3 regions of the Nocardia sp. NPDC004415 genome follow, and region 3 is predicted to be linked to each of the others. Evidence: riboswitches for the same ligand, from Rfam matches in the RefSeq annotation. Region 3 holds a riboswitch; each other region holds the start of a gene.
The links. Region 3 has a riboswitch for cobalamin ahead of metE (5-methyltetrahydropteroyltriglutamate--homocysteine S-methyltransferase). Riboswitches for the same ligand answer to the same signal wherever they lie in the genome.

Region 1 (9,734 bases), on a different contig from region 3:
AGCTCGTCGGGCAGGGCCGCGATGCCACTGGTGTTGCTCTGCAGGGCAGCGAGCTGCTCGGCGTCGAAACCGGCGGGCAGCTGCCCGCCGAAGGCGCTCAGGATCGAGCCGGGCAGCCGGTCGAACAGGACGGTCAGGAACACCGCGACGCCGAGGGTGCCGCCGAGCTGCCGGAAGAAGGTGGCCGCCGCGGTCGACACGCCCATCTCGGTGCGCCCCACCGCGTTCTGCGCGGCGATCACCAGCGTCTGCATGCAGCCGCCGAGGCCGAAACCCATGATCGTGCTGTAGGCCAGCGGCTGCCACAGCGGCCCGTCGAACTCCACCCGGGCGAACAGCGCGCAGCCGATCGCCAGGATGAGCGCGCCCAGCACCGGCAGCACCTTGTAGCGCCCGCTCGCCTTGGTGATCAGGCCCGACAGCTGCGAACCCACCATGATGCCCAGCACCAGCGGCAGCATGAGCAGACCGGCCTCGGTCGGTGAGAACCCGCGTACGACCTGCAGATACTGCGGCACCATGGTGATCGCGCCGAACATCGCCACACCCACCAGGAACCCACCCAGGATGGCGATGCTGAACGTCGAGCTGCGGAACAGGCGCAGCGGGATCAGCGCCGCGTCCTTCATCAGGTACTCCACCACCAGGAACAGCAGCAGACCGGCCACGCAGATCCCGTAGCAGAGCAGCGATTTCTGCGAGGTCCAGCCCCACATCCGGCCCTGTTCGGCCACGATGAGCAGCGGCACCACACCGATCACCAGGGTCATGGCGCCGAACCAGTCGATCCGGCTCGGCCTGCGCACATGCGCGACATTCAGTACCTTGGCGACCACGAGGAACGCGATCACGCCCACCGGCACGTTCACCAGGAATACCCAGCGCCAGCCCTCGATCCCGCCGAGACTCTCGTAGCCGGACAGGAATCCACCCACCACCGGCCCGAGCACCGTCGCGATCCCGAACACCATGAGGAAATAGCCCTGGTAGCGGACTCTTTCGCGCGCGGGCACGATATCGCCGACGATGGTGAACGCCAGCGACATCAGCCCGCCGGCGCCGATTCCCTGCAGCGCCCGGCACCCGGCCAGCTGGTACATGGTGGTGGCGAAGCAGCAGGCCGCCGAACCGATCACGAACACCGCGATGGCGATCAGGTAGAACGGTTTGCGGCCGTAGATGTCGGCGAGCTTGCCGTAGAGCGGGGTGGTGACGGTCGCGGTGATCAGATACGCCGTTGTCGCCCACGCCTGTTCGTCGAACCCGTCGAGACTGTTCGCGATCCGCACGATCGCGACACTGACGATGTTCTGGTCGAGCGCGGCGAGGAACACCCCCAATAGCAGGCCCGACAGGATGGTGAGTGTCTGGCGGTGCGTGAGGCGTGGTTCGGCAACGACGGTATCGGTCATGGAAAAGCCCTGGTTCTGATCGGCTGGCAAGTGGGGGTCGATCATTCGGCCCACACGAGGGCCGACAACCCCGCTGCGAGGAAAGCATCGCGCCGCGGGTGGAACTCTTCATGCACTGGTGCGCCGAGCTTACCCACGCCGCGTCCGGCCGCGACAGGGAGGGATCAAGTGACCGCCGATTTCACCCCGGATCGCCCGATTCCGCCGAGCGGACCGGACCCTTCACCGACGCCGCGTTCGGCCTGCCCCGGCGCGGTCAGGTGCTCGGCCAACGCGCACAGGGTCTGCGAGCAGCCCGCCTCGATCCGCAGGGTGGCCAGGTCGTCGCCGCGGGTGCCGCCGCGGTTCACGATCACCACCGGCACACCGTTGTTCGCCGCGCGGCGCACGAACCGCAGGCCCGACAGCACCGTCAGCGACGAGCCCGCCACCAGCAGCGCCCGCGCGCTGTCGACGAGCGCGAGCGCGGCGGCGGCCCTGGCGGCGGGCACGTTCTCGCCGAAGTACACGATGTCGGGTTTGAGCATGCCGCCGCAGGCCGCGCAGTCGAGCATGCGGAAGCGGCCGGTGTCGGCGACCACCGCGTCGGCGTCGGGCGCGACCTCGATGCCGGTGGCCGAGACGTCCTCGGCGAAGCCGGGATTGGCCGCTTCCAGGCGGTCGGCGAGACCGAGCCGGGAGATCCTGGCCCCGCAGCGCAGGCAGCACACTCCGGCGTAGGTGCCGTGCAGGTCGATCACCCGCCGGGTGCCCGCCTTGGTGTGCAGCAGGTCGACGTTCTGGGTGATGACGCCCGCGACGATCCCGGCGCGTTCGAGGCGGGCCAGCGCGCGGTGCCCGGCATTGGGGCGGGCGGCGTCCATCCGGCGCCAGCCCAGGTGGTTGCGGGCCCAGTACCGCTGCCGGAAGGCGGCGTCGCCGACGAACTGCTGATAGGTCATCGGGGTGCGCGGCGGGGACTGCGGGCCGCGATAGTCGGGGATGCCGCTGTCGGTGGACAGCCCGGCGCCGGTGACCACCACGACCCCGCGCCCGGCCAGCAACCCGGCCGCGCGACGCACCGCGGTGCCGTCCGGAGAGGAGTCCGCCATGGATCCACTCTACGAGCGCGCGGTGCCGACGGCGAACACGCCGGGGCGGAGTTGCGTGCCGGTGAGCTGCGGCGACATGATGACTGATCCGCCCGGTGATCGACTGTCAGGGGAAAACCCATGTCCGACAACGACGAACACGGCCGCGACGCGCTCACGGCCGCCGTCGACGCGACGATCGTCGCCGTACGCCGGATGTTCTACGTCCTCGGCACGGACGTCGACCGCACCGAGGGGCCGATCGAGTTCACCTTCCACGACGGCTCGACGCTGCTGCTCGACGCCGGACACGACGGCGAGGAGCTGCGGATCCGGGCGGCGCGGTGGCGCGATCCGTTCGAGCCGCTGGTCGATCCGGTCAATATCGAGTACGTGGCCGCCTCGGGCAAGTACACCGCCTTCGATGTCACCGGCGAGCAACCCTATGCCGGGCTCGCCGGTGCCCGGGTGGAGGCGGTGTCGGTGGTCGCGCTCGCCGACGGCAGGCCCCGGGCGGCGACGCTGTATCTGGACGAGGGCGTGGTGAAGGTGGAGACGCTCGCCGACGAACTCCTGGTCACCGTCGCCTGAGCAGCGCCGGGAATCGCCACCGGACGGGTGGATCTGCGCGCGGTGGGCCCACTCGAGGCAGCATGGCAGCGGCAGGGCCGGTGTGGGACGGGAAGGTGACGCGGGTGGAGCAGGTGCGGTGGCGGGCGGGCTGGGGTGTCGGGCTCGGTGTGTTCGTGGCGGTGTTCGTGCTGGTCCCGGCGACCTTCGCGGTGCAGGACGCCTGGCAGGTCCCGGTGCCGCGCCCGGTCGCCTTCGCCGAGCTCGAGCCGATCGCGACCGCGTTCTGGCTCAGCTGGGCGGCCACCCTGGCGGTGCTGCTGATCCCGGCGGTGGTGCTGGCACTGCTACCGCCTGCCCGGCTACTGGCGCTGGGCTACCTGCTCGCCACCACCGCGGTCGGCACCGTGCTGTGCGCGACCACGGTGGGGCTGGCTTTCAGCGGCCTCGATCCGGTGTGACCGGCTGCCCGGCGGCCAGGATCGTGTCGGCCAGTTCGTCGATCACCGCGCCGCGGATCTGGCGGCGCTCGTTGGCCAGCGCGGTGGTGGTGCAGATACCGAAGGCACCCTGCTCGTCGTAGAGCACCGCCGCGCCCGCGGCGATCCCCTCGTCGCTGAGGTGGCTCTCCGCCTCGATCCCCATGTCGACCCCGATCGGCATGCGCGAGAACGTGATCGAGACATCGGTGTTGATGAAGCCGATGCCCTCGGTGCCCCAGTTGGTGACCAGGCTGGTCTGCTCGCCGGTCATGGCGGCGAAGCAGAACGGCGAGGCCGGCTCGCCGTCGACCACCGGGATGTTGCGCACCCACTTGCGTTTGCGGGTGTCGTTCTGATGCTCGGTCATCTTCGGTGACCAGCCCTCGGCGTGCCCGTCGCTGCCGAACAGGTGCATGGCCTCGTCGATCATCGCCAGCGCGCTGGGCGGGGGCAGCGGCCGGTCGCGGTCGGCCCGCCACACCTCGCCCGGCGGCTGGGTGGAGCGCAGGAGCAGCAGCGCGCTGCCCCGCGCCACCACCGCGTCCTCGGCGCGCAGCTCGAGCGAGACCGCGCGCACGCGCTTCCCGTCGCGGATGACCTCGCTGGCGACGGTGAGCGGCACCGCGGGCACCGCCTTGTGCAGGTCGACGGTCAGGCGCGCGGGGACGAAGCCGTCGGTGCAGTACCGCCCCTCGACCTCGCGCGCCATCAGCCCACAGACCGGCGGACCGGACAGGGTGCTCGGTGCCCACAGGCTCATCGAGAACGGAGTCGGCCGGAAGACTCCGTCCGTGTGCGTGAAGTACGCCGGAGAGCTACTCATCGCCACCCTTTCTTACGCCGTAATACGCCTCAGACTAGAACGCATTACAGTCCGGCGGCAACTACTCGAGTTCGCCCTCGGTCTCCAGGTAGATCTGGCGCAGCCGGTCCAGGGTCTCCTGTTCGGGGTGTTCCCAGAGCTTGCGCTCGGCGGCCTCGAGCAGCCGCTCGGCGATCCCGTGCAGCGCCCACGGATTCGACTGCTCCATGAACTTGCGGTTGACCTCGTCGAAGACGTAGCTCTCGGTGAGCTTCTCGTACATCCAGTCGGCGACCACATTGGTGGTGGCGTCGTAGCCGAACAGGTAGTCGACGGTGGCGGCCATCTCGAAGGCGCCCTTGTAGCCGTGGCGGCGCATGGCCTCGAGCCAGCGCGGGTTCACCACGCGGGCGCGGAAGACGCGGGCGGTCTCCTCCGAGAGTGTGCGGGTGCGCACGGCATCCGGGCGGGTGGAGTCGCCGATGTAGGCCTCGGGGTTCTTGCCGGTGAGCGCGCGCACGGTGGCGACCATGCCGCCGTGGTACTGGAAGTAGTCGTCGGAGTCGGCGATGTCGTGTTCGCGGGTGTCGGTGTTCTTGGCGGCCACCGCGATCCGCCGGTAGGCGGTGCGCATGTCGTCGGCGGCGGGGGCACCGTCGAGGTCGCGACCGTAGGCGTAGCCGCCCCAGGTGGTGTAGACCTGCGCGAGGTCGTCGTCGGTGCGCCAGCTCTTGGAGTCGATGAGCTGGAGCAGGCCCGCGCCGTAGGTGCCCGGCTTGGAGCCGAAGATGCGGGTGGTGGCGCGGCGGGTGTCGCCGTGCTCGGCCAGGTCCGACTGGGCGTGCGCGCGCACGTAATTGGACTCGGCGGGCTCGTCGAGGTCGGCGACGAGGCGGACGGCGTCGTCGAGCAGGGCCAGCACGTGCGGGAAGGCATCGCGGAAGAAGCCGGAGATGCGCACGGTGACGTCGATGCGGGGGCGGCCGAGTTCCTCGAGGGAGATGATCTCGAGGGAGGTGACGCGGCGGCTGGCCTCGTCCCAGATCGGGCGCACGCCCAGCAGGGCGAGGACTTCGGCGATGTCGTCGCCGGAGGTGCGCATGGCCGAGGTGCCCCACACCGACAGCCCGACCGACTTCGGGTACTCGCCGTGGTCGCCGAGGTAGCGGGCCAGCAGCGATTCGGCCATGGCCTGACCGGTCTCCCAGGCCAGCCGCGAGGGGACGGCCTTGGGGTCGACGGAGTAGAAGTTGCGGCCGGTCGGGAGCACGTTGATCAGGCCGCGCAGGGGCGAACCGCTGGGACCGGCGGGAATGAAGCCACCGTCGAGGGCGTGCAGGACGCGGGCGATCTCGACGCTGGTCTCGCGCAGGCGGGGCACGACTTCGGTGGCGGCGAAACGCAGGACCGTCTTCACCGCGTCGAGGCGGGTGGTGTCGTCGGCCGCCGTGGCGTCGGCTCCGGCCAGGATCGCGGTGGCGTAGTCGCCGACCAGGGTGTCGACGGCGTCGGCCGACCAGTCCGTCGCCTGCAGGGCGGCGAGGAGTTCGCGGGCGCGGGATTCCACCACGTCGACCCGCTCACGGGCCTCGTCACCGGCTTCGCTGAGGCCGAGGGCCTCACGCAGGCCGGGGACGTTCTGCTCGCCGCCCCACAGCTGACGGGCGCGCAGCATGGCCAGCACCAGATCGAGTTCCATCTCGGCCTCGGGTGCCTGGCCCAGGATGTGCAGGCCGTCGCGGATCTGCACGTCCTTGATCTCGCAGAGCCAGCCGTCGACGTGCAGCAGCATGTCGTCGAAGACGTCCTCGTCGGGGCGTTCGGCCAGGCCCAGGTCGTGGTCCATCTTGGCCGCGCGCATGAGCGTCCAGATCTGCTGGCGGATGGCGGGCAGCTTGGCCGGGTCCAGGGCGGAGATATTGGCGTGCTCGTCGAGCAGCTGCTCGAGGCGGGAGATGTCGCCGTAGCTCTCGGCGCGCGCCATCGGCGGGATCAGGTGGTCGACCAGGGTGGCGTGGGCGCGGCGCTTGGCCTGGGTGCCCTCGCCCGGGTCGTTGACCAGGAACGGGTAGATCAGCGGCAGGTCGCCCAGGGCGGCGTCGGTGCCGCAGGAGGCGGACATGCCCAGCGTCTTGCCGGGCAGCCATTCCAGGTTGCCGTGCTTGCCCAGATGGACCATGGCGTCGGCGCCGAAACCGTCGGGCGCGGACAGCCAGCGGTAGGCGGCCAGGTAGTGGTGGCTGGGCGGCAGGTCGGGGTCGTGGTAGATGGCGACCGGGTTCTCGCCGAAGCCGCGGGGCGGCTGCACCATGAGCACCACATTGCCGAAACGCAGGGCCGCGATGACGATCTCGCCGTCCTTGTCGGCCGAGCGGTCGACATAGAGCTCGCCGGGCGGCGGGCCCCACGCCTCGACCACGGCCTCACGCAGATCCTCGGGCAGGGAGTCGAACCAGCGGGTGTAGGTGGCGGCGCCGATGCGGATCGGGTTGCCCTCGAGCTGTTCGGCCGAGAGCCAGTCGGGGTCCTGGCCGCCCGCGGCGATCAGGGCGTGGATGAGCACGTCGCCGTCGGCCTGCTCCAGGCCGGGGATCTCGCCGGGTTCGCCGAGGTCGTAGCCCGCGGCGCGCAGTTCGGTGAGCAGGCGGATGGCCGAGGCGGGGGTGTCCAGGCCGACGGCGTTGCCGATGCGGGCGTGCTTGGTCGGGTACGCGGAGAGCATGATCGCGATCCGTTTGTCGGCGGCCGGGATGTGGCGCAGGCGCGCGTGGCGCACCGCGATACCGGCGACCCGGGCGGCGCGTTCGGCGTCGGGCACATAGGTGGACAGGCCGTCGGCGTCGAATTCCTTGAACGAGAACGGGACCGTGATGATGCGGCCGTCGAACTCCGGCACCGCCACCTGGGTGGCCACGTCGAGCGGCGAGAGGCCGTCGTCGTTGTCCTCCCACTGGGCGCGGCCGCTGGTCAGGCACAGGCCCTGCAGGATCGGCACGTCCAGGGCGGCCAGCGCGGCCACGTCCCAGGCTTCGTCGTCACCACCGGCCGAGGCGGTGGCGGGCTTGCTGCCGCCCGCGGCGAGCACGGTGACCACCAGGGCGTCTGCGCGGCCGAGCACTTCGAGCAGTTCCGGTTCGGCGGTGCGCAGCGAGGCGCAGTAGACGGGCAGCGCGCGGGCGCCCTTGGCCTCGATGGCCGTGCACAGCGCGTCGATGTAGCCGGTATTGCCCGCCAGGTGCTGGGCGCGGTAGTAGACCACCGCGACGGTCGGGGCGTGCGGTTCCAGGATGCGGGCCGAGCGCTCGAGCTCACCCCAGCTGGGCAGCTGCACCGGCGGTTCGAAGCCGTGGCCGGTGAGCAGCACCGTGTCGGACAGGAAGTGGTGCAGCTGACGCAGGTTCTCCGCGCCACCGGCGGCGAGGTAGTTGTGCGCGTCGGCGGCCACACCCACCGGCACGGTGGAGCATTCCATCAGTTCGGCGTCGGGGGCGATCTCGCCGCCGAGGGCCACCATCGGCACCCCACTGGCCCGGATCGCGTCCAGGCCCTCCTCCCAGGCGCGTTTGCCGCCGAGGATGCGCACGATCACCAGGTCGGCGCCGTCGAGCAGCTCCGGCAGGTCCGCCACGAGCAGCCGGGCGGGGTTGCCCCACCGGTACTCGGCGCCGCTCGCGCGCGCGCTCAGCAGATCGGTGTCGGAGGTGGACAGCAGCAGGATCACAGGGTGAGACCTTCCTCGGGTGACGCGCCCAACGGGGTGGTTGTCGTGTGCTCGCCGGAGAGGGTCTGGCTGTTCACAGTGGCGCGACCGCACCGGATTTCCACCGGTTTCCTCGACGCCCGCCGAGCATGACGATGGTAACGGCCCCACCGCCGCCACAACTTTCCAGCCCGCGTCCGGTCCCCGGAGGACCGATCAGGGGGTGGGGCGTGCGGTGGTGTCCCCGGCGGCCACGGCGGCGGCGACCTCGTCCAGGGCCCGGCGGATCATCGTCCCGTAGTCGTCGTCGGCGAGGGCCCCGACGTGGGCGCGCGCGGCGTCGAGATGGTGGCCGGCGGCGGGGAAGGCACCGAGGCGGCGGAAGTTGTCGGCCAGGTTGAGGTGCAGCGACGGGTAGAACCCCGCGACCCGCAGACCCGCGTGGTGTTCGGTGAGCCGGGCGTCGGTCAGGGTGTCGGCGGCGTCGAGGGCGCGGATGTCCCAGGCGAGGGCCTCGGCCGGATGGTCATGGAGGTCGGCGAGGTAGTGGGCGAGGGTGCAGCGGTGCAGGGGGTCGCCCGCCGCGCCGATCTCGGACCACAGGGCGACCAGGGTGGCGCGGGCGGAATCGGTGTCGCCCGAACGGGATTCGGTCACCGCGGCGGTGATCCGGGTCATCACGGGGTCGGTGGTGGGGGTGGTCATGGAGTTCCTTTCGGCAGGACTGTGCGCAGTCGGCTAGTGGGTTGCCGGGTCGGCGGATTCGGGGCGCCGGGGCATCGCCAGGGTGAGCAGGGTGCCGTCGTCGGCGGAGCGGACGCGGACCGGCTGGTCGGGAGCGATGAGGTCGAGCATGAGGTCGGGGCCGACCGCGCCCGCCACCGCCGGATAGAGGGTGGTCACGGCGAAATGGATGGTCATGGGCGGGCCGGTGACGGTGGCGGCGAGGGTGTGGACGGATTCCCCGTCGGTGAGCCGGAGGCTGCCCGGGATCGCTTCGAGCGTCACCGTGGCGGCCTGTACCGATTCAAGCACGGCGAGCAGTGCGGATCGCTGCACCACCACCCGCACCCGGACCGGGGGTAGCGCCGCCAGCATCGCCCGGTAGTCGGGGAACTCCTCGGCCGAAGACCGGCACCGGCGCCCCGATTCGGGACCGGTCCGGTTCGCCCGCGGGATGTTCCGATCCCCTTGGCCACGCTCGTCGCCGCCGGTGTCGGCCGTGTCGCCCGTGGTGCAGAGCAGACCGGCGGCGTCGGGGCGCAGGACGACGGTGGGCTGGCGGCGCAGCCAGGACACCGTGGCCCGCAGGTCCGCGGCGTCGACGGTGATCGCCCAGGGCGCGGCGGGTGCCGTGTCGACGCGCACGCCGCGGGTCGCCAGGCGGTAGCGGTCGGTGGCGGTGAGGACCAGTTCTGCCATCCCCGCCTCGATATGGACGCTGTCGAGCACCGGGTGCCGCGGGTCCACGACGGTGGCGGTGGCGACCTGGTCGAGCGCGGCGGCGAGCACAGGTCCGCGCACACGGACGGCATCCGGCTCTGCCGACGCCGTGTCGCGGGGTTCCGCACGACCGGATGCAGTTCCACTCGCGGCCTCGGCCGACCGGCTCGTCCCGATCTGTGAATTCGGCGACGGCACGGCACCGGAGGCGTCGGCCGAAGACTCCGGGGTGGCGAACGCACTCCGGTCCAGGGA
Region 2 (9,734 bases), on a different contig from region 3:
CGCGACGCGCAGACCACGGCACCGATCTCGACCGGGGTGGCGTTCTCGTTCGCACCCGGTGTCACCCTCGAGGGCATCGTCTTCGATGTCATCCGCAGCTGAGAGCGTAAGTCATGCAACTGCTCCGTTTTCTCGCCGCGCTCTCGCCGGCCAGGATCGCGGCCGTGGTGGTCGCGGGTCTCGTCGCCGGTGTGGCCAACACCTACCTGGTGACGCTGATCAACGCTGTCGTCTCGCCGAAACCGCAGCCGGACAACCTGCTGTTGCGTTTTGCGGGGACCGGGCTGGTGATCCTGGTCAGCGGGGTGCTCTCGCAGGTGCTGCTGATCCGGTTGTCCCAGGAGGCGATCTACCGGCTGCGCAGTGACCTGAGCGCGGGGATCGTCGCCGCGCCGCTGGAACACCTGGAACGGCTCGGCATGCACCGGCTCATCGCCACCCTCACCGAGGATGTGCGGGCGCTGTCGCAGGCGGTCACCGCGATTCCGTCGATCTGCGTCGACGTGGCGACCATCGTCGGCTGCTTCGTGTTCCTGGCGATCGTGTCGGGCCCGATCTTCGCGGTGACGGTGGCGGGCACGCTGATCGGCATCTCGTGTGTGGAGCTGGTGCTCAAGCGGGTGCGCCGGATCTACCGGGAGGCGCGCGAGAACGAGGACGCGCTGCTGCGCTCGTTCCAGTCGGTCACCCTGGGGATCAAGGAACTCAAGCTGCACCGGGGCCGTCGCCGGGACTTCATGGACCGGCACCTGCTCGGTTCTGCGGGCACGCTGCGGGATCAGAACACCGACGCGGGCTCGAAGTTCTCCTACGCGCAGGGCTTCGGCCAGGCGCTGCAGCTGGCGACGATGGCGCTGATCCTGTTCGTCATCGCGGCGGCGCTGAACCTGCCGCGCGACACCATGATCGGGTACGTGCTGGTCACCACGTTCCTGGCGATGCCGATGCAGAACTTCATGCACCGCATCCCGGATCTGCTGCGCGGCGATGTGGCGCTGGCCAAGATCCGCGACATGAACCTGTCGATGGAGACGCTGCACAACGAGGATCTGCTGCCCTTCACCGAGCGTCCGGCGGCGGGGGAGGCCAAGCTGGAACTCTCGGGCGTGAGCTACGTGTATCGCTCGGAGGCGCCCTCGCCGATTCCGCCGCCGCCGGGCGCGCCGCCCGGTCCGCCCGGGCTCGGTGGTCCGCCGCCGCGTCCCGGCCCGCCGCCGCGCGGTGGGAAGGGACATCCCGGGCCGGGGCATCATCCGGCGCATCCGGGGGCGCGGCCTTCGGCGGGACCGGATGTCAACGGCAAGAACTGGGTCGATCACGGTGCCACGGATGTGCGGCCGGTGCCGCTGGGTCCGCCGCCCGGGCTCGACGCGGCCGAGGACAGCGGGTTCCGGCTGGGGCCGATCGACCTGGTCTTCGAGCCGGGCCAGATCACGTTCATCGTCGGTGGCAACGGCAGCGGCAAGTCGACGCTGGCCAAGCTGATCACCGGTCTGTATGTGCCACGCACGGGGTCGTTGTCGCTCAACGGGGAGAGGATCGACCACGACAACATCGAGTGGTTCCGGCAGAACTCGTCGGCGGTGTTCACCGATTTCCACCTGTTCGAGGACTATCTGGGCTTCGACCGGCCCGGGATCGACGAGCAGGTCCAGCGCTACCTCGACGAACTGCAGATCGCGCACAAGGTGACCGTGCGCGACGGGCGCCTGTCGACGGTGGACCTGTCGCAGGGCCAGCGCAAACGGCTCGCCCTGCTCACCGCGCTGCTCGAAGACCGCCAGATCTACGTCTTCGACGAGTGGGCCGCCGATCAGGAGCCGCGTTTCCGTGAGGTGTTCTATCGCGAGATCCTCACCGAGCTCAAGCGGCGCGGCAAGACGGTCATCGTGATCACCCACGACGACCGCTATTTCGACTGCGCCGATCAGCTGGTGAAGCTGGACTTCGGTCTGGTCGCCGCCTAGTTCGCACGCCGAGCGCCGGTGCGGTTCCCGTGGGGACCGCACCGGCGCTCGTTGTGTGTCAGGCGATGTCGCGGTGGGTGGCGATGAGCTGGGTCATCGGTGGGCGGTCGGTCAGGCTGACCTCCGAGGGGGTGCGGCGCCAGCCGTCGTCGCTGGGCAGGAACTGCACCAGGCCGATGCCGGAGTCGCGGATGCCGAGCCGGTCCAGCAGGGTCGCGACCACCTGTCTGCTCATCACCGCCAGTTCGTGGGTGGAGCGGTGCCGGTGCACGCGGACACCCAGGTCGACCTGGGTGATCGCGGACAGGCCGCGCCGCTGCCAGCAGTCGAGCAGGATGCCGATCTCGGCGCCGAAGCCGCTGGCGAAGGAGATCTCGCCGAGAAAACTCCGGGTGGCGGCGTATTCGCCGCCGAGGGGCTGCACGATCTCGGCCAGCGCGGGCGCCAACGCGGTGAGCAGGGGACGCGCGACGAGCTGGGTGACCCGCCCGCCGCCGTCGGACTCCGCGCCGCCCGCCAGTGGGCGCCGGTAGAAGCCCTTCACCAGGGCAAGCCCCGGATCGGTCAGCAGCGGAGCTACCAGCGTGGGCACGAACATCGGGTCCGGCTCCACGAGATCGGCGTCGAGGTAGACGACGATGTCGCCGGTGCACACGGCCAGCGAGCGCCACAGCACCTCGCCTTTGCCCGGGCGCGGGACGATGTCGGGCAGCGCCTCCTCGCGGGTGTAGACGGCGGCACCGGCCGCCCTGGCTCGCGCGATGGTGCGGTCGGCGGAGCCTGCGTCGAGCACGATCAGTTCGTCGACCAGTCCGCCGAGCAGCGGCCGGACCGAGGCGACCACTCCGGCGACCGTGTCCTCGTCGTCGAGCGCGGGCACCACCACCGAGATCCGGCGACCGGACTTACGGTCGATCAGTTCACGGACGTTCATGCCGACCAGTGAACGACACCCCGCCCGGACCCGCCACCGATCACCGCGGATCCTGTGACCGGAGCCAACCGATCCCGGCCGCCGTGGTGGTGTCGACAGGTGAACGCACAGTCGAGGGCTGGCGGGTTCGTCTCCGGAGACCGATCGGAATCCGCCGACACGAGTACCCTTACGAACGGAAAAGCCTGGTGCGGATCACCGGCCGGTGGGGTCGACGGAGGTAGGGCATGAGCGCGGCGACGGTGGTCGAGGTGACCAAGGGGTCCAAGACGGATCTGGGGGAGCGGCGGTACACGATCCGGCTCGACCTCGCCGAGCCCGCCGGGGCGGTGGACGTGTCGGCGGTGCTGGTGACCGCCGACGGTGTGGTCCGCTCCGACGCCGATTTCGTGTTCTTCAACAATCCCGTCGCGCCGGGAGTGCGGATGGAGTCCGACGCGGTGGTGTCGGTGGATCTGGCGGCGCTGCCGGACGACATCCACCGGGTCGTGATCGCGGGTAGTACCGAGGCGCAGGGCATCCGGTTCGGCGAGGTGCGTGGTCTGCGGGTCACCGTCGCGGGTGAGGGGCAGTCGATGACGTTCACGCCGCCGGATCTGACGAGCGAGACGGTGTTGCAGGCGGTGGCGCTGTACCGGCGGGGCGACGGGTGGCGGCTCGACGCGATCGGGCAGGGCTACAGCGCGGGGCTCGCGGCCTTCGCGACCGAGCACGGGATCGTCGTCGACGAGGAGCCCGCCGAGGACTCGGCACCTGTGCAGCCCGTCGCGGCGCCCGCGCCGGCGGCACCGCAGGTGGATCTGCGCAAGGTCGATGTGGTCCTCACCAAGGACTCACCCGACCGCCGCGCCAGCATCGACCTGCGCAAGGGTGACCCCGGGTACGTTCTCACCGTCGGTCTCGAATGGGACGGCCGCGGTGCGCATTACGCGCCCGACGGGCAGGTCACCCGCTACGGCACCGGCGATCTGGACGTGTACTTCTTCTGCCGCAACGAGATCACCGGTGACTACGTGGTGATCAGCGGCGAGAAAGGTCATCAGGGCGATCTGGCCGTCTGGCCGTTCCTGCACCACCAGGGTGATTCCCGCGGCCCCGGCGCTAACAACCGGCCCGCCACCGAACAGGTCGTCGTGCGCCCGACCGAGAACGGTGACCTGCTGCTCAACGTCTACCAGTCCGTCGACAACGGCGCGGGCGCCATCGACACCTTCGGCCGTCCCCGCGTGCGCGTGCGCTACGGCCGCCCCGGGCCCGACGGGCTGCCGGGCGCCGACGCCGACCAGATCACCGTGCTGATCGGCAACGGCAAGAACTCCTTCTGGGCCACCGTCGCCCACATCGACGTGCGCGAGGGCATCCTCACCGTCGACGGCACCACCCGCTACAGCCGCGCCTTCAGCGAACGCATGCCCGTGCTCGACACCGCTGGTGCCTGGGTCCGTTCGGCCAAGAACGGGCCGGTCGGGCGCAGCAAAGGCAAGAACGGTCTCGGCCTGACCCGGTACGCGGGAACCTGCCCCGATCCTCGCTGATCGGACAATTCGACCATCCGGCCCGACCGTCCGGTTTCCGATCTTGGTACAGTCCCCGAGCCGTGGTGTTCGGGAAATCGGTGCGAAACCGATGCGGCCCTCGCCACTGTGATCGGGAGCGACTGATCGATCCGGGCGGCCGATGCCGTCCGGGGCCACTGGGGCATGCCCTGGGAAGGCTGATCCGTCGCGCGCCATCCCGTCAGCCAGGAGACCGGCCACGGCCACGCAGTACCCATTCCACGAGGACCTGGAAGGCCGTCTCTTGACCTCCTCTGTTGTCGCGCGCCTGCGTACCGGCGCGCTGATCGCCTGCGCGATCGTCGTTGCCGGGTGCGGTGGCCCGCCCGCACCGGCCACCACCGGCGCGAATGCCGTCACCCGTGCCAACTGCGGCATCGATGTCGCCGTCGGCTCCCCGCCGCAGTGCATCTACGCCGCCTACCAGCCCTCGATCGAGATCGCGCACGCCCTCGGCGTCACCGACCGGCTCGTGCAGACGGCGTTCCTCGACGCGGCCGTGCTGCCCGAATACCGGGACGCGCAGGCGAAGTCGGACTACGTCGAGAAGCTGCCCAGCCGCGACGAACTGCTGGCGAAGAAGCCGGATTTCGTGCTCTCGGGCTACAACGGCGTCTTCGCGGCCTCCGCGCAGAACAGCGTCGGCACCCGCGGCAGCCTGCACGAGCTGGGTGTGCGGACCTGGGTGCTGAGCCCGCTGTGCCCGAGCGCGGACGGACTGGCCGACGAGGCGATCGACCCGAAGACCGTGCGCTTCGACAATGTGTACGCCGACCTGCGTGATCTGGGCGCGCTGTGGGGTGTCGACGAGCGTGCCGAGGAAGTGGTCACACAGCTGACCGCGCGCATCGCGGCGGTGCGCGCCAAGGTCGCCGACGCCCCCCGGCCGCGGGTCGCGGTCCTCACGCCCAAGGACGACGGGTCCTACACCGTCGCGGGCGGGATCGACTTCGTCACCCAGATCATCGAGGCGGCGGGCGGAGTGAACGCCTTCGCCGATCTCACCGAGCGCCGGAATGTGCCGATCAGTGCGGAAGCCCTCATCGCCGCCGATCCCGACATCATCCTGACCAGCCAGTGCTGCAAGGCCAGCTACACCCGCGCCGACGCGCAGCCGCAGGTCGACAAGATCGTCGGCAACCCGGCGTTCGCGAACCTGACCGCCGTGCGCGGCGGCGCGGTGCACCCGTTCCTGTTCGCGGACCGGGCCGCCGGTGTCCGGATCGCGCACGCGACCGAACTGGTCGCCGAGCTGATCCACCCCGAGCTGTTCGGCCGGTGACCCGCACCGCCCGCGGCACCGGCCTGCTCCTGGCCGGTGCCGCGCTCGCCGCTGTCTGCGTGGCCTCGGTGCTGATCGGCACGCACCCGCTCGCCCTCGACGACGCGATCGCGGCGTTCACCGACTTCCGTGGCACCGACACCGACCGCATCGTGCGCTACATCCGGATGCCGAGAACGGTGGCGGGCCTGCTCGCGGGGGTGGCGCTCGCGCTGGCCGGTGTGGTGATACAGGGCCTGACCCGCAACCCGCTCGCGGGCCCCGGGCTGCTCGGTGTCAACGCCGGTGCCTCGCTGGCCATCGTGCTCGCCATGGGCACACTGGGCGTGGCCACCACCTCGGGGTTCCTCTGGTTCGCCTTCCTCGGCGCCGCGGTGGCCGCCGCCTTCGTCTACACGCTGGGATCGCTGGGCTTCGGTGGGGCGACACCGGTGAAGCTGGCGCTGGCCGGTGCCGCGTGCACCGCGCTGTGCGCCTCGATCACCACGGCCATCACGCTGCTGGACCGGACCACCTTCGACAATTTCCGGTTCTGGGTGGTCGGGTCGCTGGCTCGCGCCGAGGCCGAATCGGTCTGGGCGGTCGTGCCTTTCATCACGGCGGGCGCGGTCCTCGCCCTGGGGGTGGCGCGGCCGTTGAACGCCATCGCCATCGGGGACGACATGGCCCGCACGCTCGGCACGCGGTTGGTCGCCGTGCGCGTCACCGGGGCGGGCGCGGTGGTGCTGCTGGCCGGTTCGGCGGTGGCCGTGGCGGGGCCGATCGCGTTCGTGGGCCTGGTGGTCCCGCACATCGCCCGCGCCGTCGGCGGACCCGACTATCGCTGGGTGCTGGTCTGGTCGGCCCTGTTCGGGCCCACCCTGCTGTTGCTCGCCGACATCCTCGGGCGGGTGGCGGTGCGGCCCCAGGAGATCCAGGTCGGCATCGTCACCGCCTTCGCTGGGGCGCCGTTCTTCCTGTATCTGGTGCGCAACCGGAAGGTGGCGGCACTGTGACGGCCACCGAACCCCGGGTCCTGCCCCGCGACACCCTGCTGTTGCGCTCGCCGGGCAGGCGCGCGGTGCTGCGCGTCCAGCGCCGGTCCGCGTTGCTGACCGTGCTGTTCACTGCGGCGGCACTGGCGGTGGGGGCGTGGTCGCTGACCGTCGGCCACTATCCGCTCACGACCGCCGACGTGCTGCGGGTCCTCGGTGGTGGTGGCACGCTCATCGAATACGACGTGGTCGTCGCCGACCGGCTGCCGCGCGTGCTCACCGGGCTGTGCGTGGGTGCCGCCTTCGCGCTGGCGGGAGCGATCCTGCAGCGCATCGCGACGAATCCGCTGGTCAGCCCGGAGATCATCGGGATCAACGCGGGTGCGTCGCTCGGTGCGCTGGTGGTGAGCGCCGTGCTCGGCGGCACCGGTCTCTGGCTGGTCGGTGGCGCGCTGGCCGGGGCGTTCGTGGCGATGGCGTCGATCCTGCTGGTGGCGACCAAGGACGGCCTCGACGGCTACCGGCTCGTGCTCGTCGGTATCGGCGTGACCGCCATGCTGTCCTCGGCCATCGCCTTCGTGCTCACCAGAGTCGATGCCTACCAGGCGCATACGGCGGCGATGTGGCTCACCGGCAGTCTCGCCAATCGGGACTGGCCGCACGTCTGGTTCGCCGCCGCGGCACTCGTCGTGACCGTGCCGGTGCTGATCGTGTCGGCCCGGTCGCTGCCGCTGCTCGAACTGGGCGACGAACTGGCGAATTCGCTGGCGGGCAGGCGCGGCCCGCACCGCACGGTGCTGATCGTCGTCGCGGCGGCCGCCGCCACCCTGGCCACCGCCGCGGCCGGACCCATCGCCTTCGTCGCGCTGGTCGCGCCGCAGATCGTGCGGCGCCTGCTCGCCGAACGCGGGTCCGGACTCGCGCCCGCCGCCGCGGCCGGGGCACTGCTGGTGGTCGCGGCCGATCTGGCGGCCCGCCGGTTGTTCCCGGCGGAACTGCCGGTCGGCGTGGTGACCGCGCTGCTCGGCACCCCGGTGCTCGTCTATCTCCTCGCCCGCGCAACCCGGATCGGACACGCTGGATGACCGCACATCTGACCACCGAAGCCCTCACGCTCGCCTACGGCGCCACCGCGATCGTCTCCGACGCCACCGTCGACTTCCCGCCCGGCCGGTTCACCGTCATCGTCGGCCGCAACGGCTGCGGCAAGTCGACGCTGCTGTGCGGCCTCGCCCGGCTGATCCGGCCCAGCGTCGGGGCGGTGCTGCTCGACGGCGCCGATATCGCCCCGCAGCAGGCCCGGACTGTGGCGCGCCGGGTCGGCATGCTGCCGCAGCAGCCGGTCGCGCCCGACGGCATCACCGTCGGTGAACTCGTCGGGCGGGGTCGTCATCCCCATCAGCGCTGGTTCCGGCAGTGGTCGGCCGAGGACGAGTCCGCGGTGCGCGCGGCGCTCACCGCGACCGACACCCTCGACCTGGTCGAGCGCACCGTCGACCAGCTCTCCGGCGGGCAGAAGCAACGCGTCTGGCTGGCGCTGGCGATCGCCCAGGACCCGGAGGTGATGCTGCTCGACGAGCCGACCACCTTCCTCGACCTGGCCCATCAGCTCGATGTGCTCGATGTGCTGCGCAACCTGTTGCCGCGCACCATCATCGCCGTCCTGCACGATCTGAACCTGGCCGCCCGCTATGCCGATCATCTGGTGGCCATGAAGGACGGCCGGGTGGTCGCGCAGGGGCCGCCCGCCGAGATCGTGCGCCCGGAACTCGTCGCCGAGGTCTTCGGGGTGCGGTGCGCGGTGATCGACGACCCGATGACCGGCACTCCCCTGGTGGTTCCGGCCGGGCGCACGGTGGGTGCCCGATGACGCGCCGTCACGTCCTGGTGGCCCGGCCCACCCCGTCGGGTGTGGACCTGCCCGCCGTCACCGCCCTGGCCGAGGCCTGCGGGATCGGCTACGCCCTGCTCGATCAGGGCGAGCCGACCATCCACGACGTCCTCGACGACGCGGCCCGCGACGACATCCCGGTCACCCTGATCCCGCTGGCCGTACCCCGCGACCGCTACCTGGAGACCTGGATCGCGCGCGCGGTCGCCAACTGGAAGGAGACCCGCGCCCGCGAACTCGACGTCCGGATCACCGAAGGCGCCGACGGCACACCGGCTTTCACCGAGGTGGTGCGGGCGCTGATGCGCGCGGACGGCGACCCGGTCACCGCCAGCCCCCGCGCCTTCCGCAGTCCGGCCTGGTCGAAGATCCCCGAGCACACCGCCCACATCCTCGTCTGCCGCGGCCCACGCTGCACCGTCTACGGCGCCGCCGAACTGCACCGCACCCTCCGCCGCGACCACCCCACCGCCCTGGTCACCCCCACCGGCTGCCTCAACCCCTGCAACCTGGGCCCGCTCTACATCACCTATCCCGACGGCGAGTGGCACACGAACGCCCTCGACCAGGTACCGGAAGCAGACGCCTAGCGCAGCGCCCGGTTCCGGTGGTCTCGGCTACGGGAATCGCCGGGTGATCGCCGTCGCGATCTCAGTGGGTGCGTATTCGGGTACGAAGTGGCGTGCCCGGGGCAGCTCGAGGATCTCGAGGTCGGTGAAGGCGCTGCGCAGGCGGGGCAGGCAGGCTTTCGGACGGAACACCATGTCCTTCATGCCCCACACCGCCAGCGCGGGCTTGTCGCCGAGCAGGGCAGGCACGTCGCGCTCGAGCTGGGCCAGGAGCGGGCGGGCAGCGAGGATCTGACCAGGTGTCACGGCCAGAGCGGCGCGGGCCGCCGGGGTGGGTTGCACGGCGCGGTAGTGCTCGGCCTCGGCATCGGTGAGTACGCCGCCCAGTTCACCGAGCAGGACGCGTTCGACGAGAACGTTGCGTTCCAATATCCGCCGACGCATCGGGCCGCTGCTCATGACCCGGCTGAATGCCCGATTGATCGGTGCCTCGATCGGCCAGAACGCGGTATTGCCCAGGGTGATTCCGCGTACCCGGTCCGCGCGCGGTACCGCCGCGCC
Region 3 (9,734 bases):
GTGTTACGCCCACGCAGCAGCATCTGCAAGCAGATGTTCGGCACGGCCTCGCGCAGTGCGGCCAAACGCTCCCACGGGTCCTCGTGCAGGAACCGCAGCGCCACATCGTAAGTCGCGCCACCCCATGCCTCGATCGAGAGCAGTTCCGGGGTCAGCCGCGCGACGTGCCCGGCCACGCCGAGCAGACCGTTGGTGCGCACCCGCGTGGCCAGCAGCGACTGGTGGGCGTCACGGAAGGTGGTGTCGGTGACGCCGAGCGCCTTCTGCTCACGCAGCGCCCGGGCGAAACCGTCGGGACCGAGGGTGAACAGCCGCTGACGTGACCCGTCCGGCGGCGGCAGCGTCATATCGATGGCGGGCAGCTTGTCGTACGGGTACACCGTGGTGGGCCGCTCACCGTGCGGCTTGTTGACGGTCACGTCCGCGAGGTAGCTCAGGATCTTGGTGCCACGGTCGGCCGACCCGCGCGAGGTGAGCAACTGCGGGCGCTCGTCGATGAACGAGGTGGTGACCCGGCCCGCCTGGAAATCGGGATCGTCGAGCACGGCCAGCAGGAACGGGATATTGGTCGTCACGCCACGGATGCGGAATTCGGCCAGGGCGCGGCGAGCGCGCGCGGCCGCGGCGGGCAGATCGCGGCCACGGCAGGTGAGCTTGACCAGCATGGAGTCGAAGTAGGCGCCGATCTCCGCGCCCAGGTTGGCGCCGCCGTCGAGGCGGATACCGGCGCCGCCGGGGGTGCGGTAGGCGGTGATGCGACCGGTGTCCGGGCGGAAACCGTTGGCCGAGTCCTCGGTGGTGATCCGGCACTGCAGGGCCGCGCCGCGAATCGAGACCGTCTCCTGGCTCAGGCCGAGATCGGCCAGGGTCTCCCCCGCCGCGATGCGCATCTGGGCCTGCACCAGGTCGACATCGGTGATCTCCTCGGTCACCGTGTGCTCGACCTGGATACGCGGGTTCATCTCGATGAACACGTGGTTGCCGCGCTCGTCGAGCAGGAACTCCACCGTGCCTGCGCAGCTGTAGCCGATCTGCCGGGCGAAGGCCACGGCGTCGGCGCAGATGCGTTCGCGCAGTGCGGGGTCCAGGTTGGGCGCGGGCGCGAGCTCGATCACCTTCTGGTGGCGGCGCTGCACCGAACAGTCGCGCTCGAACAGGTGCATCACATTGCCGTGCTGGTCGGCCAGGATCTGCACCTCGATGTGGCGGGGGTTCACCACGGCCTGCTCGAGGAACACGGTCGGGTCGCCGAAGGCCGATTCGGCCTCGCGGGAGGCGGCCTCGATCGACTCGCGCAGCTGCTCGGGCGCGGCGACCCGGCGCATGCCACGGCCACCACCGCCGGCGACGGCCTTGACGAAGATCGGGTACTCGAGCTCCGCCGAGGCGGCCAGCAGTTGCTCGATGTCGGCCGAGGGTTCGCTGGACTTCAGCACCGGCAGGCCCGCGGCCCGGGCGGCCTCGATCGCGGTGGCCTTGTTGCCCGCCATCTCGAGCACTTCGGCCGAGGGCCCGATGAAGGTGATGCCCTCGCGCGCGCAGGCCGCGGCCAGATCGGGATTCTCCGACAGGAAGCCGTATCCCGGGTAGATCGCGTCGGCGCCGGCCGACTTGGCCGCCTCGACGATCGCCTCGATCGAGAGGTAGGCCCGCACGGGGTGACCTTCCTCACCGATCTGATACGACTCGGCCGCCTTGAGACGGTGCACGGAGTTGCGATCCTCATACGGGAACACCGCGACCGTTCCGATGCCTAGTTCGTAGGCGGCGCGGAAGGCGCGGATGGCGATCTCGCCGCGATTGGCGACCAAGACTTTCGAGAACATTGGCCTACGGTACCCGGCCCGCGAGCGGGGTTCGGCACGCAAGGTGACTTCGCCACAGTCTTCACACCGAACACTCCCCGACCTGCGAAGTCGCGGTAATCGGACCGTCACATCTCACCGCGGGAGTCACCCGCCCGTGCGGTCGGCGATGCGGCGGCAACGCGCAGGTCACGCCCCTGTTCGAGACGTCCGGGTGAGCGTCGGGCCCGCGACCCCCTATGCTGGTGGGTGCAGCTGGTTCGCCTGCGCGGTGGAAGAGTCGGAGCCCCGACCTCCCGCGCCGGTGTCGAAGCCCGCCGCCGGTTCCCCGGCGCCGGGTGAAGAGGGAACCCGGTGGGAATCCGGGACTGTCCCGCAGCGGTATGCAGGAACGACCGCCGTCATCACGCACTGAGTCCAAGGCTTGGGAAGCGACGGCCAGTAGGTCGGTCGACACACACGACCGGTGCCCGCGAGTCCGAAGACCTGCCGACTGTGCCGGATACGCCGTATCCGGCGGCCACCGCCTCGTGGATCGGGCGCGCGGACCACCCACAGACCTGCCGCGTGCGCGACGGAAGGTCCGGCGGTTGGCGTCTGCCCGCATGGTGAGGGCCGTCCGTACCGCACTGGAGAAACTTCCGTGACTGTTTCGCACACTCCTTTCACCGCAACGGTTCTCGGTCTGCCCCGGGTGGGCCCGAACCGGGAACTCAAGCGCGCGACCGAGGCCTACTGGGCCGGCCGCGCCGACGCGGGCCACCTGCACACCGTCGGCCGCGAGCTGCGCCGCGCCCAGCTGCTCGAGCTGCAGGCCGCGGGCCTGGACTCGGTGCCGGTGGGCACCTTCTCCTACTACGACCAGGTGCTCGACACCGCCGTGCTGCTCGGCGCGCTGCCGCCGCGCGTGGCCGGGATCGCCGACCCGCTGGACCGCTACTTCGCGGCCGCGCGCGGCATCGACACCGTGGCCCCGCTCGAGATGACCAAGTGGTTCGACACCAACTACCACTACCTGGTCCCGGAGATCGACGCCGCCACCGTCTTCTCGCTCAACCCCGACAAGCTCCTCGCCGAGCTGGCCGAGGCGATCGAGCTCGGCGTGGCGCCCCGCCCGGTGGTGGTCGGCCCGATCACCTTCCTGAAGCTGGCCAAGTCCGCCGACGGCGCGGCCCTGGACCGGCTGCCGGAGCTCATCGCCCTCTACACCGACCTGCTCACCCAGCTCGCCGACGCGGGCGCGCAGTGGGTGCAGATCGACGAGCCGGTGCTGGTCACCGACCTCACCGACGCCGAGGTCGCCCTCGTGCGCGACACCTACACCCAGCTCTCGGCGGTGGACCGGCGCCCGGCGATCCTGGTCGCCACCTACTTCGGGCACCCCGACGCCGCCCTGGGCGCGCTGGCCGACACCGCTGTCGAGGGTGTGGCGGTCGACTTCACCGCGGGCACCCGGGTCGCCGATCTCGCCGCGCTGCCCGCGCTGGCGAACAAGCTGGTGGTGGCGGGCGTGGTCGACGGCCGCAACATCTGGCGCACCGATCTCGACGCCGCGCTGAGCACCCTGGGCACGCTGCTGGGCAGCGCCGGGTCGGTGGCCGTGTCCAGCTCGTCCTCGCTGCTGCACGTGCCGTACTCGCTGACCCCCGAGACCGGGCTCGACGAGCGGCTGCGCTCGTGGCTGGCCTTCGGCGCCGAGAAGGTCGCCGAGGTGCGGGTGCTGGCCACCGCGCTGACCACCGGCACCGACGCCGTGGCCGCCGAACTGGCCGCCGCGCGCGACGCCGCCGAGTCGCGGCGCACCGATCCGCGCCTGCACGTCGAGCAGGTCAGGGCGCGCCTGGCCGCGCTCGACGAGAGCGACCTGAACCGCCTGCCCGCCGACGAGCGCCGCGCCCTGCAGCGCGAGCACCTCGACCTGCCGGTGCTGCCGACCACCACCATCGGCTCCTACCCGCAGACCTCGGCCATCCGTCTGGCTCGCGCCGCGCTGCGCAAGGGCGAGATCGACGAGGCCGAGTACGTCCGCCGGATGCAGGCCGAGATCGCCGAGGTGATCACCCTGCAGGAGAAGCTGGGCCTGGACGTGCTGGTGCACGGCGAGCCCGAGCGCAACGACATGGTGCAGTACTTCGCCGAGCTGCTCGACGGCTTCGCCGCCACCGACAACGGCTGGGTGCAGTCCTACGGCACCCGCTGCGTGCGTCCGCCGATCCTGTTCGGTGACGTCTCGCGTCCCGAGCCGATGACGCTGTCGTGGATCGGCTACGCCCAGTCGCTGACCACCAAGCCGGTCAAGGGCATGCTCACCGGTCCGGTCACCATCCTGGCCTGGTCGTTCGTGCGCGACGACCAGCCGCTGGGCGAGTCGGCCCGCCAGGTGGCCCTCGCGATCCGCGACGAGACGGTGGACCTGGAGGCCCAGGGCACCCGGGTGATCCAGGTCGACGAGCCCGCCCTGCGCGAGCTGCTGCCGCTGCGTGCGGCCGACCAGCCCGCCTACCTGCAGTGGTCGGTGGACTCGTTCCGCCTGTCCACCGCCGGTGTCGCCGACACCACCCAGGTGCACACCCACCTGTGCTACTCGGAGTTCGGTGAGGTCATCTCGGCCATCGCGGGCCTGGACGCCGATGTCACTTCCATCGAGGCGGCGCGCTCACACATGGAGGTCCTCGACGACCTGAACGCGGCGGGCTTCGCGCTCGGCGTCGGCCCGGGCGTCTACGACATCCACTCCCCGCGCGTGCCCTCGGTCGAGGAGATCACCACCTCGCTGGCGGCGGCGCTGAAAGCCGTTCCCGCCGAGCGTCTCTGGGTCAACCCGGACTGCGGCCTCAAGACCCGCGGCCCGGTGGAGGTCGAGGCGTCGCTGCGGAATCTGGTGACCGCCGCCGCGGCGCTGCGGTAGCCGGGAAACAGCTGCGGTAGCCGGGAAACACCTGGTGAATCGCGGTCCCGGGCGGGCGTTTTCCGTCCGGGATCGCGTGCGCGGCCGCGGGGCGTTTCGGTCTTCATGAGGGGGAGATCGAACCGCCCTGCGGCTCTTCGCACGTTACGCACAAGTAGTAACAGATAAAATCCCTTGCTGGACTGGACATCTCCCGAGGTAATCGCCACTTTCAGCAAACGTTGCGAACCCTGAGCGTTAGGATCTTCGGCGTGCGGAAGATGTACGCGGGGGCCAGGCTACGACGGCTGCGCGAAGAACGGCGGATGACCCAGGCGGCGCTGGCGAAATCGCTGGATCTGTCACCCAGCTATCTCAACCAGCTCGAGCGCGACCAGCGCCCGCTCACCATTCCCGTTCTGCTGAAACTGAACTCGACCTTCGACCTGGATGTCCAGTTCTTCGCCGCCGACTCCGACGCGCGCCTGGTCTCGGATCTGCACGAGGTCCTGGTCGAGGCAGCAGGCGGTGGCGACACCGCGCCGATCACCGAGGTCGAGGAACTGGCGACGCGGCTGCCGGAGGTGGCGCGCATCGTCATCGCCATGCACCGGCGGCTGCGCGCGGCCACCGACCAGCTCGACCTGCTGTCCTCGCGGGTGGAGAACCCCAGCGGCGCCCCCGGCACCCCGATGCCCTACGAGGACGTGCGCGACTTCTTCTACGACCACCGCAATCACATCTCCACCCTCGATCACGCCGCCGAGCAACTGTTCGAGGAATCCGGGCTCAGCATCGGCTCGCTGGACCGCCAGCTGGCCCGCATCGCCGAGGAACGCGCCGGGGTGACGGTGCTGGTGCGCGGCGACGGCGCCGACCCGACCATCCCGAAACGCCACTACGACCCCGACACCCGCACGCTCACCCTGGCTCGCAGGCTGCGCCCGGGCCAGCGCGCCTTCCAGATCGCCTCGACCCTCGGCCTGCTGCTCTACGGCCGCGAGATCGACAATGTGCTCGCCGAATCCCGTGCGCTCACCGGCGAATCGCGGACGCTGGCCCGGGTCGGGCTGGCCAACTACTTCGCCGGGGCGCTGATCCTGCCCTACGGCCGGTTCCTGCGGTCGGCCGAGGAACTGCGCTACGACGTCGACCTGCTCGCCCTGCGTTTCGAGGTGGGTTTCGAGACGGTCTGCCATCGCTTGAGCACCCTGCAACGGCAGGGGCAGCGCGGGGTGCCGTTCTTCCTGGTACGCACCGACCGGGCGGGCAATATCTCGAAACGCCAGTCCGCCACCGCCTTCCACTTCTCCCGGGTCGGTGGCAGCTGCCCGCTGTGGGTCACCCACGAGGCGTTCGCTCATCCGGGACGCATCCTCACCCAGATCGCGGAGATGCCCGACGGGCGCCGCTACCTGTGGATCGCGCGCACCACCCCGCCCGCGCCGCAGGGTTTCGGCGGTGCGTCGAAGAACTTCGTCATCGCGCTGGGCTGCGATATCGAGTACGCCGACCGGCTGGTGTACTCGCAGGGCATCCAGCTCGACGACCCGCAGGTGGCCGTGCCGATCGGCGCGGGCTGCAAGGTGTGCGAGCGTCCGTCCTGCCCGCAGCGGGCGTTCCCGCAGATCGGCCGCGCGCTCGCGGTGGCCGAGCACACCAGCACCGATCTGCCCTACCCCCGGCTGCCGCGCTGACTCAGGACTTGGCCAGGTATTCGATGCGCTCGCCGTCCACGGCGGCGTGCATCATCCCGGCCAGGCCCGGATGCTTGACCAGGCCGGGGTCCTCGGCGACCACCTGCCGGGCCAGGTCCTGGGCGGCGGTGATCACCTCGAGGTCGTCGAGCAGCGACAGCAGTCGCAGCGACCGGGCCGTGCCGGACTGCGCGGAGCCGAGCACGTCGCCCTCACGACGCTGACGCAGGTCCAGCACCGACAGTTCGAACCCGTCGGTGGTGGCGGCGACCGCTTCCAGCCGCGCCATGGCGGTGCCGCCGGGCGCGGCGTCGGTGATCAGCAGGCACAGGCCGGGATGCTTGCCGCGCCCGATGCGGCCGCGCAACTGGTGCAGCTGGCTCACGCCGAAGCGGTCGGCGTCGACGATCACCATGACCGTGGCATTGGGTACGTCGACACCCACCTCGACCACCGTGGTGCACACCAGCACGTCGATGGCGCCGTCGTTGAACTGGCGCATCACGTGATCTTTCTCGTCGGACGGCAGCCGCCCGTGCAGCAGCCCGACCCTGACCCCGGCCAGCGGCCCCGCGCTCAGCGTTTCGTACATGTCCACGGCGGCCTGGGTGGTCGGGCCCTCCTTCTCCTCCTGCTTGGCGGCCTTCTTACCCTTGGCGGGCGGCGCGTCGGGGTCCTCACCGATGCGTGAGCACACCACATACGCCTGGCGGCCCTGCCCGACCTCTTCCAGGATCCGTTCCCACGCGCGCTCCACCCAGCCCGGATGCAATTTGCGCGCGACGACTCTCGAGGTGATCGGCGAACGGCCCCTGGGCAGCTGGGTGAGCGTGGAGGTCTCCAGGTCGCCCAGGGTGGTCATGGCGATGGTGCGCGGAATGGGGGTGGCCGTCATCACCAGCAGATGCGGGCTGATGCCGTTCTTGGCCTTGGCGCGCAAGGCATCTCGCTGCTCGACGCCGAAGCGGTGCTGTTCGTCGACCACCACCAGGCCCAGGTCGAAGAACTCGACCGCGTCCTGGATGAGGGCGTGCGTGCCGATCACCAGGCCCGCCTCGCCGGTCACCGCGTCCAGCAGCGCGGCCTTGCGGGCCGAGGTCGACATGGACCCGGTCAGCAGCACCACTTTGGTGGCGTGCTCACCCGCGCCGAGTTCGCCCGCCGTACCCAGGTCGCCGAGCATCGCGCGCAGCGACCGATAGTGCTGGGCGGCAAGCACTTCCGTCGGTGCGAGCAGCGCGCACTGACGGCCGGAGTCGACCACCTGGAGCATCGCGTGCAGCGCCACGATGGTCTTGCCCGAGCCCACCTCACCCTGGAGCAGGCGGTGCATCGGGCGGGTGCGCGACAGATCGGCGCCGATCTCGTCGATCACCTGCTGCTGGCCCTCGGTGAGCTCGAACGGCAGGCGCTCGTCGAAGGCGGCGGCGATGCCGTCGTTTCGCGGCGGGCAGGCGGGCGCGGTGCGGCCCTCGACCTCGTGACGGCGTTCGGCGAGCACCAGTTGCAGGGCCAGCGCCTCGTCGAAACGCAGCCGCTCCCTGGCCCTTTCGATATCGAGCTTGTGTTCGGGCAGGTGGATCAGGCGCAGCGCGTCGGTGACCTCGAGCAGGTCACGTTCCTCGCGCAGGTCGGCGGGCAGCGGGTCCTCGATCGGGTCGAGCTGGTCGAGCACCTGGCGGATACAGGCCAGCAGATCCCAGCTCTGCACCTTGGCCGTCGCCGGATACACCGGCACGAATTCGCGTTCGAAGAACGAGGCGTCCACTCCCCCGGCACCTTTGGCGCTCTGCGCCAGCCCGCGCAGCGCACCGCTGCCACGCACCGAGGTGAGCTCCTCCACCCCCGCCTCGGCCTTGTCGGGCAGGATCAGATAGTCCGGGTGCGAGAGGTTCCAGCGGTCGGGCCGCCACCAGTGCACGGTGCCCGACATCATCGCCCGCACACCCTCTTTCACCAGATAGCGCACCTTGTCACCGTTGAAGAAGGTGGCTTCGATCGGCCGGGACGCGCCGGTGTCGAGCTGCACCTTCAGCAGCGAGCCGCGCCGGTTCTTCATCGGGCGCAGTTCGGTTTTGGTGATGCGGCCGATCACGGTGATGTGGGCGGATTCCTCCGGCTCCTCCTCGGTGAGCGGCTGGCCCTGGGTGGCGTAGCGCACCGGATAGTGGCGCAGCAGGTCTTCGACGGTGGTCATGTCGAAGGCCTCGGTCAGCCGTTCGGCCGCTTTCACGCCCAGCACGTGATCGAGCCGGTCACTCAGTGTCGCCATCGTCTACTCGACCCCAATCTGCACCAGATCCGCTTGCTGCCCACCGGAATACACCACCACCTCGACACCGGGGAACCCGGCCGTCACATGGTCGGTGAGTACCTGTCCCAGCTCGGGGCCCGCGTCGGCACCCATCAGCAGAGTCACCAATTCACCGCCGAGACCGAGCATCCGGTCCAGCAGAATCCGTCCGGCGCCGACCACGTCCGGGTCGATCACCACCACATCCTGGCCGACCAGGCCGAGCCCGTCACCCGGGGAACAGGTACCGACCATGGTCAGCGCCCGCACCCGCGCGGCCCGCAGCGCACCCCACCGCGTCGTCGCGGCGGCCTCGGACATGGCGAAGGCGTCGTCGACCGCGATCCGTCCCCGATCGTGCACCGCCAGCGCGGCCAGGCCCTGCACCATGGAGGCGCTCGGCAGCAGCAGCACGTCGCGCGAGGCGTCACGCGCGGCGACACCGACGGCGACCAACTCCTGCGCGGGCAGCGCGCCGTTCGGCAGGACCAGGACTTCGCGATGCGACATGGAGCGGATGGCACGCAGCAGAGCGCTGGTGTCGAACTGGCGGTCGCCCCGCAGGACCACCGCACCGGCGTCGGCGAACAGCCGGGCCGCGTCGTCCCCGGAGACCACGGCGAGGATCCCGCGATCGGCCTCGCCGGTCTCGGCCTGCGGCCCGGGCGCCGGGTGCGTCCGATCGGGCGAGTCCGCGCCGATGCCCGCTGCCCCGTGACTTGCGGCGTCCGGCGAGGCTGTGGCGTCGACCCCAGTGGGCCGATCCGTGGCGCCGGGGTCCCCTGTGCACGTGCCAGAGACCCTGACGTCGACTCTCTGCCCACCCGAAACTTCGGAGTCCCTCTTGTGCCCGCCCGAACCCACGATGTCCGGCGTGGGGCCGCCTGCGGCGACGACCGGGCGGCCGGTACCCGGCACGGCCAGAATCTCCTCGTGATATCCGCCGTGCGGCGCGGTCACCGCGAAACTCTCGATCCGTACGCCGCTGAGCTGTCCGATCGCGAGCCCCGCCTCGATCGCCGCCCCCGCGTCCCGGCAGTGCACATGCGCCG

Region 1: linked by a shared signal. The riboswitch ahead of cobN (cobaltochelatase subunit CobN) and the one ahead of metE (5-methyltetrahydropteroyltriglutamate--homocysteine S-methyltransferase) in region 3 are both predicted to bind cobalamin.
Region 2: linked by a shared signal. The riboswitch ahead of ACWEMY_RS12615 (ABC transporter substrate-binding protein) and the one ahead of metE (5-methyltetrahydropteroyltriglutamate--homocysteine S-methyltransferase) in region 3 are both predicted to bind cobalamin.

What each region holds. Positions count from the first base shown of each region.
Region 1 is NZ_JBSGDP010000031.1:20,964-30,697, forward strand. It holds gene ACWEMY_RS16575 (MFS transporter) at 1-1,412, opposite strand, end outside; gene ACWEMY_RS16580 (Sir2 family NAD-dependent protein deacetylase) at 1,577-2,503, opposite strand; gene ACWEMY_RS16585 (hypothetical protein) at 2,624-3,073, shown strand; gene ACWEMY_RS16590 (hypothetical protein) at 3,178-3,513, shown strand; gene ACWEMY_RS16595 (acyl-CoA thioesterase domain-containing protein) at 3,491-4,357, opposite strand; gene cobN (cobaltochelatase subunit CobN) at 4,419-8,057, opposite strand; cobalamin riboswitch at 8,097-8,223, opposite strand; gene ACWEMY_RS16605 (hypothetical protein) at 8,253-8,741, opposite strand; gene ACWEMY_RS16610 (MerR family transcriptional regulator) at 8,775-9,734, opposite strand, start outside.
Region 2 is NZ_JBSGDP010000020.1:55,239-64,972, reverse strand. It holds gene ACWEMY_RS12635 (type III polyketide synthase) at 1-102, shown strand, start outside; gene ACWEMY_RS12630 (ATP-binding cassette domain-containing protein) at 114-1,967, shown strand; gene ACWEMY_RS12625 (glucosyl-3-phosphoglycerate synthase) at 2,026-2,901, opposite strand; gene ACWEMY_RS12620 (TerD family protein) at 3,129-4,436, shown strand; cobalamin riboswitch at 4,483-4,673, shown strand; gene ACWEMY_RS12615 (ABC transporter substrate-binding protein) at 4,702-5,739, shown strand; gene ACWEMY_RS12610 (FecCD family ABC transporter permease) at 5,736-6,734, shown strand; gene ACWEMY_RS12605 (FecCD family ABC transporter permease) at 6,731-7,798, shown strand; gene ACWEMY_RS12600 (ABC transporter ATP-binding protein) at 7,795-8,583, shown strand; gene ACWEMY_RS12595 ((2Fe-2S) ferredoxin domain-containing protein) at 8,580-9,194, shown strand; gene ACWEMY_RS12590 (haloalkane dehalogenase) at 9,222-9,734, opposite strand, start outside.
Region 3 is NZ_JBSGDP010000099.1:1,622-11,355, forward strand. It holds gene ACWEMY_RS28335 (pyruvate carboxylase) at 1-1,826, opposite strand, end outside; cobalamin riboswitch at 2,110-2,313, shown strand; gene metE (5-methyltetrahydropteroyltriglutamate--homocysteine S-methyltransferase) at 2,449-4,713, shown strand; gene ACWEMY_RS28345 (short-chain fatty acyl-CoA regulator family protein) at 4,965-6,389, shown strand; gene recG (ATP-dependent DNA helicase RecG) at 6,391-8,661, opposite strand; partial or broken gene ACWEMY_RS28355 (DAK2 domain-containing protein) at 8,665-9,734, opposite strand, start outside.